Regions from separate parts of the Candidatus Pelagibacter sp. uisw_138 genome, predicted to be linked through region 3. Evidence: riboswitches for the same ligand, from Rfam matches in the RefSeq annotation. Region 3 holds a riboswitch; each other region holds the start of a gene.

The links. Region 3 has a riboswitch for S-adenosylmethionine ahead of AC5YGC_RS01840 (homocysteine S-methyltransferase family protein). Riboswitches for the same ligand answer to the same signal wherever they lie in the genome.
Region 1: another riboswitch for S-adenosylmethionine. It lies ahead of AC5YGC_RS03425 (PLP-dependent transferase); the one in region 3 lies ahead of AC5YGC_RS01840 (homocysteine S-methyltransferase family protein).
Region 2: another riboswitch for S-adenosylmethionine. It lies ahead of AC5YGC_RS06050 (homocysteine S-methyltransferase family protein); the one in region 3 lies ahead of AC5YGC_RS01840 (homocysteine S-methyltransferase family protein).

The regions. Positions count from the first base shown of each region.
Region 1 covers NZ_CM183453.2:647,815-651,094, reverse strand. Annotated here, with positions in the region: gene AC5YGC_RS03430 (COX15/CtaA family protein) at 1-505, shown strand, start outside; gene AC5YGC_RS03425 (PLP-dependent transferase) at 489-1,829, opposite strand; SAM riboswitch class V at 1,834-1,902, opposite strand; gene rplM (50S ribosomal protein L13) at 2,041-2,502, shown strand; gene rpsI (30S ribosomal protein S9) at 2,504-2,953, shown strand; gene argC (N-acetyl-gamma-glutamyl-phosphate reductase) at 2,988-3,280, shown strand, end outside.
Region 2 covers NZ_CM183453.2:1,121,907-1,125,186, forward strand. Annotated here, with positions in the region: gene AC5YGC_RS06040 (haloacid dehalogenase type II) at 1-101, shown strand, start outside; gene AC5YGC_RS06045 (OsmC family protein) at 130-684, opposite strand; SAM riboswitch class V at 690-754, opposite strand; gene AC5YGC_RS06050 (homocysteine S-methyltransferase family protein) at 758-1,819, opposite strand; SAM riboswitch class V at 1,895-1,959, opposite strand; gene AC5YGC_RS06055 (winged helix-turn-helix transcriptional regulator) at 2,121-2,480, opposite strand; gene AC5YGC_RS06060 (CDGSH iron-sulfur domain-containing protein) at 2,575-2,814, shown strand; gene AC5YGC_RS06065 (DoxX family membrane protein) at 2,823-3,233, shown strand; gene AC5YGC_RS06070 (pirin family protein) at 3,236-3,280, shown strand, end outside.
Region 3 covers NZ_CM183453.2:358,920-362,199, reverse strand. Annotated here, with positions in the region: gene AC5YGC_RS01850 (TSUP family transporter) at 16-762, shown strand; gene AC5YGC_RS01845 (putative 2OG-Fe(II) oxygenase) at 792-1,382, shown strand; SAM riboswitch class V at 1,473-1,536, shown strand; gene AC5YGC_RS01840 (homocysteine S-methyltransferase family protein) at 1,546-2,454, shown strand; gene AC5YGC_RS01835 (EamA family transporter) at 2,447-3,280, opposite strand, start outside.

The sequences.
Region 1 (3,280 bases), 290 kb from region 3:
TTTAATTTTTTGGTATATTTTAGACATTTATAAAACTAAAAAATTTCACAAAAGAATTCCAAATTTACTTTTATTATTCATACTCAAGTTGATAGTTTTACAGATTGTATTGGGTGCTTTTTTATCGGGCTTAGATGGTGGTCTAATCTATAATTCGTGGCCTGATATGAACGGTAGCTTTTTCCCAAATGATATTGGTTATAACGATATAATTAATACTCAATTATTTAACAACCCATCAATTGTTCAATTTCTGCATAGAGTTACAGCATATTTACTTTTATTTTTTATTATTATCTTAAATTATCTCTATATAAAAAATAATTATGGAACTAAAAATATTATACTATTTGATATTGCAATATTGCTTCAGATCTTTTTGGGAATTATAACTTTACTATCTGGTGTAGAGATTAAATATGCATCACTACACCAGTTAGGTTCAATTTTTGTATTAACTACTTATCTTGCAATTATATATAAAAACTCTAACCAACAGCTTTAGCTTTATTAATGTCTTCAACATTATCTGTTCTTTTTAGAGCTTGTTCTAAATCTTCAATAATGTCGTCAATATGTTCAAGACCAATACACAGTCTTACATATCCTGGTGTTACACCTGAGGCTAAAAGTTCTTCTTCATTTAATTGACTGTGTGTTGTTGTTGCTGGATGAATTGCTAAACTTCTAGCATCACCAATATTTGCTACATGATAAAACATTTTTAAAGCTTCTATAAATTTTTTACCAGCTTCAATACCGCCCTTTAACTCGATACCAACTAAAGCACCATTTCCACCATTTAGGTATTTTTTAGCTCTATTTCCAATTTCACCCTTATATTGATTTGGATAAATAACTCTGGAAACTTCAGTATGTTTAACTAAATAGTCGACAACTTTTTCAGCATTTGAACAATGTTGTTTCATTCTTAAAGCTACTGTTTCAAGTCCTTGGATTAATCCAAATGCATTATCAGGAGATAATGCTGCACCCAAATCTCTTAATAAGACAACTCTAGCTCTAACTGCAAAAGAAACGTTCGCACCAGTTAACTCGGGTACTACTTTACCCCATACCGCACCAGCATAACTTGCATCAGGTTCATTAAATAGGGGCTGCCTTTTAGGATCTGCTGTCCAATCAAAATTACCACCATCGATTAAAGCTCCACCTACAACCGTACCATGTCCACCAATATATTTAGTAAGTGAATAAACAACTATAGCAGCACCGTGCTCTAAGGGCTTACATAGAACGGGAGAGGCGGTATTATCCATTATTAGTGGTATGTTATATTTTCTACCTATGTCAGATACTTCTTTAATAGGAAAAACTCTTAAGTACGGATTTGGTAAAGTTTCTCCATAAAATGCTCTAGTTTTATCATCTATGGCTTTTTCAAAGTTTTTAGGATCAGCAGGGTCTGCATACCTAACTTCAATACCAAGTTTACTTAAAGTATGCGTGAATAGCGAAATAGTACCTCCGTATAGATCTGTTGAACTCACAATATTATCACCGGCCTTTGCAACGTTTAAAATTGAAAAAGTTGATGCCGTTTGACCAGATGATACCGTTAAACAAGCTAAGCCCCCCTCTAATGCAGCAAGCCTTTTTTCTAGGGCATCATTAGTAGGATTCATTATTCTTGTATAAATGTTTCCAAACTCTTTAAGGGCAAACAAATTAGCAGCATGTTCAGTGCTATCAAATTGATAAGAGGTTGTTCTGTATATTGGTACAGCTACCGCTTTTGTTGTTGGATCACTTCTGTAATCACCACCATGTATGGCTATAGTCTCAGGGTTTTGTCTTTTTGTGCTCATCTTAATACTCCTTTTTTAGTACTTTTGCTTAATGCAAGGCGTACAATACAGTTCAAATGTGCCTACCGATAATGTATGTAAAAATCCTTTTTAGCATTAACTAGCCTGCAATAGGAACAAATCGGCTTAATCAAACTATCATTTAAGCATGATATTACAAGGAAAATATAAAATTGACATTATATCTAATAATAGTATTAATCCTCGCACAATGACAAAATTTCTAAAACAAAGTGAATTAACTAGCAACTGGTTTGAAATTGACGCAAAAAATGCTGTAGTCGGAAGACTTGCATCTATAATAGCCATGATTGTTAGAGGAAAAAACAAAACTACTTTTACACCTCATATGGATGACGGTGATTTTGTTGTAGTTAAAAATGTTGAGCAAGCAAAATTTACTGGAAAAAAATTTAAAGACAAAAAATATTACAGACATACTGGTCACCCTGGTGGAATTAAAGAAATTACTCCTGAAAAATTATTAGAAAAAAACAAACCTGATGAGACACTAAAATTAGCTATTAAAAGAATGTTACCTGGAGGAGTTCTTGGTAGAAAGCAGTTAACTAAAGTAAAAATTTATGCTGGTGAAGAGCACCCTCATGCAGCACAAAACCCTAAGCTTTTAGATCTAGGTAAATTAAACAGTAAAAATTTAATAAGAAATTAATATGGAAACAGCAGTTGCACCAACTAAAGTATCTACAAAAAAACCTAAAATTAAACTAGATTTTAAAGATAGTAAGTACGCAACTGGTAGAAGAAAAAAATCTATTGCAAAAATTTGGGTGAAAAAAGGTACTGGTAAAATTTATGTAAATGGCAGAACTATGGATGAATATTTCACTAGTGGAAGTCACAAAATGCAAATTACAAGACCATTTGAAATTATAAACCAAGCAACAGATTTTGATGTAAGATGTAGCGTTGCAGGTGGTGGTCACACAGGTCAAGCTGGTGCAATGGTTCATGGTATTGCTAAAGCATTAATCTTATTTGATTCAGAGAATAGAGCGGTACTTAAGACTGAAAAGCTAAATACCAGAGATTCTAGATCAGTTGAGAGAAAAAAACCTGGTCGTAAAAAAGCTAGAAGAAGCTTTCAATTCTCGAAAAGATAATTCTTTTTTAACACTAAACTGCTATAATATAAAAATGCCTAAGCTTAATGTTTTAGTTGCTGGATCTACTGGTTATATCGGTGTTCAATTAATTAAATTATTAGTTAAACACAGTGATATTAAGATTAAATATCTTTGTGGAAATTCCTCTGTTGGAAAAAAAATTTCTACTTATGAAAAATCACTAAATTCAAAGAAATTACCTAAAATTATTAGATACAATAAAGCACTTTTAAAAAACATAGATCTTGTTTTTACAGCTTTACCTAATGGCGAGGCGCAAGATATTTCAAATGATTTATTAAAACATAATGTATTAATTGATTT
Region 2 (3,280 bases), 650 kb from region 3:
GGGTTAATAGAAATAATAATATTTTTGATAACCTTGATTACAAACCTAAAAATGAAATAAAAAATTTAGAACAATTAAACAATCTTATTAAGGCCTCATGAGATAGCATGAGACCTTAACTAATATAATTTAAGCAACGCTTGCTCTTTGTTCAGTTTGCTCTTTATTAACAAAAGTGCTCGAAGCAACCTTTTGAAATAATTTAATAGGAACTCCTTTTGATAAAATGTCTAAAACTGGACAATGTGTATTTACAGTATCAATCAATTTATCTATCTCAGCTTTTGGTGATGAAGATTTAATATCAACAGTACCTGAGATGTGTTGAAAGCCAGGTCTAGTGTTTTTATTTAAAGCTAAAAAACCTTGAAGATCAAGCGTACCTATCAAATTAACACTGACACTATCAATATTAATACCAGCTGCTGTAGCAAAAGCTTTATACGTTATCTCCTGACACGTTGCTAAAGCTGCTAATATTAACTCTACTGGACTGGGTCCTTCGTCTTTTCCACCAAAACTTTTGGGTTCATCCACTATCAATTTATGTTCTCTGAGGGTAACCACAGATTGAAGCCCTTCCTTAAGAATTGAGTTGCTTTCATATTGGACCACAGCATTTTTTGGATTAGCTATAAAATCCTTCTGTAGATTACTTATTGTTTCTTTTAGATTATTACTCATTTTTTTATCTCCTGTTTTAGTGCTTCGACATATGTCAGGCGCACAATTTAGTTAAATGCCCTCCTTAATTTATTTACGCTTTATCTCCGTATTCAGTCATATGTTTTGAAATTCTTTTATTTTTTCCATACATAAAATGATTTTCCATGTTCTCTCTGTATTTACTTGCTGGAACTTTTAATCCAATCGACTCAGCAACTTCCCTAATCAACATTGGATTTGCTCCACAACAAACTCCTAAATAATTCACTCCTAATGCATAAGCATCTTTTGCAAATTTACCTATTTCATATCTATTGCAGAAGTGTGGATCTAATGCCGTTGGAAACGTTCTTCCATGTGGTGATGGACAAGCACAATTACTTCTGTCTGGCAGATTAAAAAATGTTGGAAAGTCTTCACTGGTTCTGTAAGGAATAGGCAAGGCTCCAACATGACATTTAACTGCTTCTCTAATTTCTTTTAAAAAGGGAAACATTGTAGCTGGCCCTCTAAAACAATTTAAACCAACAACATCGGCTCCACGTTGTTCAAGCTCTTTACAAGTATCAACAACAGATTTTCCATCTCTCATTTTATTTTCACCCATTGGAGAAATTGTTAGAACTGTTGGTAAACCTGTTTTTTTCATTACCTCTAAAGCTTTGTAAGCCTCTTCAGCATAATAAAAAGTTTCACCAATCAACATATCAGCCCCTTCCTCAACAGCCCAACCAACCATCTCTGTAAACATTCCTTCAACTGCTTTTTGAGATTGAGGGTCATTATGTTTCCAAATATTTGAATTTGAAATATTACCTGCCATTAAATTTGGTTTAGACCCCTTAGGTGTGTCTAGTGCTACTTTTTTAGCAATTTTTAGTGCTGAACGGTTTAAAGGTTCAAGAAGTTCTTCTTTACCAATAACACGCATTTTTTCTCTGTGTCCATTATAAGTAAAAGCTTCAACAATATCTGAACCTGCATGTTGAAATTCTCTATGCAAATTCTCTAATACCTCAGGATGGTCCAATGAAACCATTGGCACAAATTCTCCTGATGCCATGTACCCACGTCTTTCAATTTCAAATAAAAAACCTTCAGCACAAATTACAGGACCTTGATCTAATCTTTCTGTTAATTTATTTTTTGTCATTTTTTTTCTCCAAATTATTGGAGAAAAGAAACTGAAAAACGTTAAACAAGAGGGTTGTAAATTTAAACAATCTCTTTTCTCCTTTTTAGTGCTTAAGCAAATGCTGGGTGCACAATATGGTTCAAATACCCGGTTTAGATTTGAAAAATTTCCAAAAAAACCACCTACTAAAGCGGTAGTTGAAACGTCGCTTTAGCAGGAATTTATAAAGCGCTCTGCAATTTAACTTAAATCAGCACTAACTAATTTTAATCATATTTTAGAACTAAAGGATACTTAAATTTTTACCGTATTTTTAAGGCTATCTAATTCTATTTTCTACAAAATTCTTATTTAGCTTTACTGAAATAGTTCGAGTATTTCTTTTATTCCACTCTGAAAAAGATCTTAAGATAGGCATAACCGAAAAGCCAAATTCAGTAAGTGAATACTCAACTTTTGGGGGCATTATTCGAATAACATTTCTATTAATTATTCCATCTCCCTCTAACTCCTTAAGCTGCTTGGATAACATTTGTTGTGTAATGGTTTTCAATCCTTTTTTAAGTTCACCAAATCTAATTTTTTTACTTTGCAGTAAACTAAACAAAATTCTAATTTTCCATTTACCTCCAAGAAAATAAACAGCTCTTTCAGCTGGACAATCTATTAAGTTTTTCATGGTATGTTTTTATATACTAGTATGATTATTTTGCGTTATTGCATTATTAATAACAAGGCACTATGTACAAGTCAAACAAATTGAAAGGATAAATATGAATAATGGAGAAAGAGCAGGCGAAAGTGCAATCGCTGTTGAAGTTGAAAAAGATAAATCTTATTATTGGTGTTCATGTGGAAAAAGTGCAAAGCAGCCTTTTTGTGATGGATCACATAAAGGTACAGATTTTACACCTCTGGCATACACGGCTGAAGAAACTAAAAAAATGTTTTTTTGTGCTTGTAAACAAACTAACAATCAACCATTTTGTGATGGATCACATAATAAAAAATAAAGGATAAAATGCAAAATTTAAATAATAAAGTTAATAATTTTTTTTCAAACATAGATGGATTAGCCTCTTTATTTTTTAGATTTGGAATAGGGATAGCTTTTATAATTCATGGCTTAGGTAAATTTCCTTTACCCCCTCAAGGATTAATTGATTATTTTAACTTATCACCTGCACTAGCATCAACTGTTGCTATATCTGAGTTGTTGACTGGATTGGTATTAATAATAAGTGGTTTTATTAAAAATCCTTTTGGAAATATACTCACAAGACTATCGGGACTAAACATAACTATCTTAATGATAACTATACTGATCTTTGCTCACAAAGACTGGTTCTTCACAACAAAACTATTTACCAGTGAACAAATATTTCTTTTAATTGGTGGAGTTTATTTTTTAATTAAAGGTAATCGAACGTAAATATGAGCCAAATCGAAGTAGAAAAAATAATAGAACCAGTTGCAGCA
Region 3 (3,280 bases):
TTTAAAATAATTATTATGATTATATTATCATTTTTATTTCTTCTAACAGCAACTTTATATTCAAGCGTTGGATTTGGGGGTGGCTCTACCTATCTAGCTCTTCTGCTAATTTGGAATGTTCCTTACTTGATCTTTCCTGTAATTGCGCTCTTTTGTAATATTATTGTCGTATCAGGAAATTGTATTAATTATATTAAAGCTGGGAATATCAATGTTAAGATACTTACCCCGTACCTAATATCATCTGTTCCACTTGCATTCATAGGTGGATCTTTATCGATAGATAAAGAGGTTTTTGAAATTTTACTTTTTACTGTCTTAACATTAGCGGGAGCTCTACTTCTCATAAAATTTCAGTCTTTTGATCAAAAAATTGAAGTTTATAAAAAGATACCAAAAATGTTATCCCTATTAATTGGTGCATCTATTGGATTTGTGTCTGGTGTAGTTGGAATTGGTGGTGGTATTTTTTTAAGCCCTATATTGTTATTGATTAGAGTGGACAAAGCAAAAAACATTACAACAGCCGCATCATTGTTCATACTAATTAATTCTTTATCGGGACTTGCTGGTCAATTTACAAAAGCATCAACAATCAATGGAATTTTTGATTATTGGCCATTATTTTTATTCGTTTTATTGGGTGGTCAATTAGGAAACTATTTGAATCTTAAAATTTTTCCTGCAAGAATATTGGCTCTGGTAACATCAGCACTTGTCATATTTGTCGCTATTCGAATGGGACTGAAGTTGTTTGCATAACGCAGGTATTAAATTATTATAACAAGAACATGAAAATATTCAGAGCTTTTGGTCCAACTATAGGAAAAGGTAAGTTATCCAAAAAAATTATTACCCTTTTAAATGCTCATATTGATAAGTCTCAATTATCAAAAAAAAACGATTATAGCTCTAAACTGGCAAGTCAAATTCAGAATGAAATCAAGATACCCAAAACAATAGTTAATAAAAGTTTATCTAAAGAGTTAATAAAAAATATCAAAATTTATCTTAATAAGTCTGATGTAAAAAAAATTAAAGAAATTAAAATAATTAATCTATGGGTAGTTAGACAATTAAAAAATGAATATAATCCTATTCATTATCATGAAGGACAATTATCAGGAGTTGGCTATCTTAAAATCCCAAAAGATATGAATCAAAATAAATTTGTTAAAAATAAAAAGTTTAAAACTAATGGAACTATTGATTTTATTAATGGGCAAACTAACTTTTTGAGTAAAAGTATCTATAATTTAAACCCAAAACTAGGGGATCTATTGATTTTTCCAAATTATTTGATGCACACTGCTTATCCTTTTAATGTTGATGGCGAGAGAAGATCTTTCTCTTTTAATGTTAAAATATTATTCAAGAAGTGATTTACTAATCAGTTTATTAGTTATATAATAAGGATAACCGATTTGATCCATATTGCAGGTACTAACTGCTAAAAAGGAAATCATAAAATAAATTGGTAAAGGTAGTTGGACTATATTGTGCACCTGGCATAAAGCTAAAGCACTAAAAAAGTAAGGAGCAAAGATGGATATAAATTTTTTCAAAGAAACAAGAGTTCTAGATGGGGGAATGGGTCAAGAGTTATTAGCTAGAGGTGTAGAAGCAAATGGTACTCTCTGGAGTGCTAATGCATTATTGCAGGAAAAATATCATCAGCTTTTGCTTGATACACATTTAGATTTTATAAATTCTGGTGCTGAAATTATTGTAACAACAACATTTACTACAAGAAGAATGAGATTAAGGGATAATGGTGTTGAAGATAAATTTGAGTATTTAAATACTAAAGCTGGTGAAATAGCTAAAAAAGCAAAAGATTTAAACCCTCATGTTTTAGTTGCTGGTGGATTACCTCCTCAATATTTAACTTATGAGGCAGACACAAGATCTGATAGTGAAATTAAAGAAAATTTCTACGATCAAGCAAAATTGCTTAATCCTTTTATAGATTTTTTTTATTTTGACGTATTAAGCAGTGTACGAGAGTTTAAATTAGCGATCGAAGCCATAGAAAGCTTTGATAAACCTTATCTTATTGGAGCTCATATCTCAGAGGGTGTGAAATTGCCAAGTGGTGAAAATATTTCTAAAATTATCACAACTATAGATCACAAAAATTTACTTGGGATAATACTTTCTTGTGTATCACCAGAAAATTATGAAAAAAATCTTAACGAAATAAAAAGTTTAGGTGTTCCCTTTGGTTTTAAACTCAATGGATTTATTACAACAAAACCTACGTCAGGTTACACAAATACTTTTAATAAAAGTAAATCAGGAAACCCAAATGAATTTTTGGGTCATAGAGAAGATCTGATACCAGAAAAGATGGCTTTAATAGCAAAAAAATTTAAAGAAGCTGGTGCAACAATTCTGGGTGGTTGCTGTGAAACTAGACCTTCGCATATTAAAGAAATGGCTAAACTTAAGTAGTTTTTTTATTTCCTGCTTTTTTTACAAAATAAAGTCCCACTAATACCGCTAACAATGAAACTAAAACTTTATCAGTAATTATTTCATCTAAAAATATATAACTTAAGATAATCCCAAAAATAGGTATTAAGTAAGAAACTTGTGATTGAAATATCAACCCATTATTTTTCAAAATTCTAAATCTAAGCAACCATGCTAAACCTGTTGATACAAAACCAAGATAAACAACTGAAATACTCGATTCAATTGATGGAATTGTATGCCAGGGTTTTTCTATAAAAGAAACTAAGGGTATCAAAATTATTATAGCCCAAATTAATATTGAGCCTGTTACATTCTCATTTTTTTTATTACTAATTTTAAGAGTTAAAACTCCACCTATGACATAACAAGTTGATCCAAGTAAAATCATTAATGCAGAGAAAAAATTATTATCATTAATTAAAAAATTGTCAGAGAATAAATAGATAATTCCTGAAAATCCTATCAATATTCCAAATGTTTTAATAAAATTAAATTTTTCATTTTCGGTAAAAAAATGCCCTAATACAGTTGAGCTTAATGGTGTGGTTGACATTAATATTGCTGCTAAATTACTTTGAACCGATTTTATACCGTAGGCAATTAAAAAAAATGGCAGCACTAAATTTACAAATCCAATTATAGCAAACCAATACCAATCTTTTGAAAAAGCTTCTATTTTAATTTTTTTATAAAAACATAATAATAGTACTGGAATTGATCCAAAAAAAACTCTTAAGAAAGCAATTGTAATTGGACCAAAGGATTCTGTTGCAATTTTTATATTAAAAAAAGCTGAAGCCCA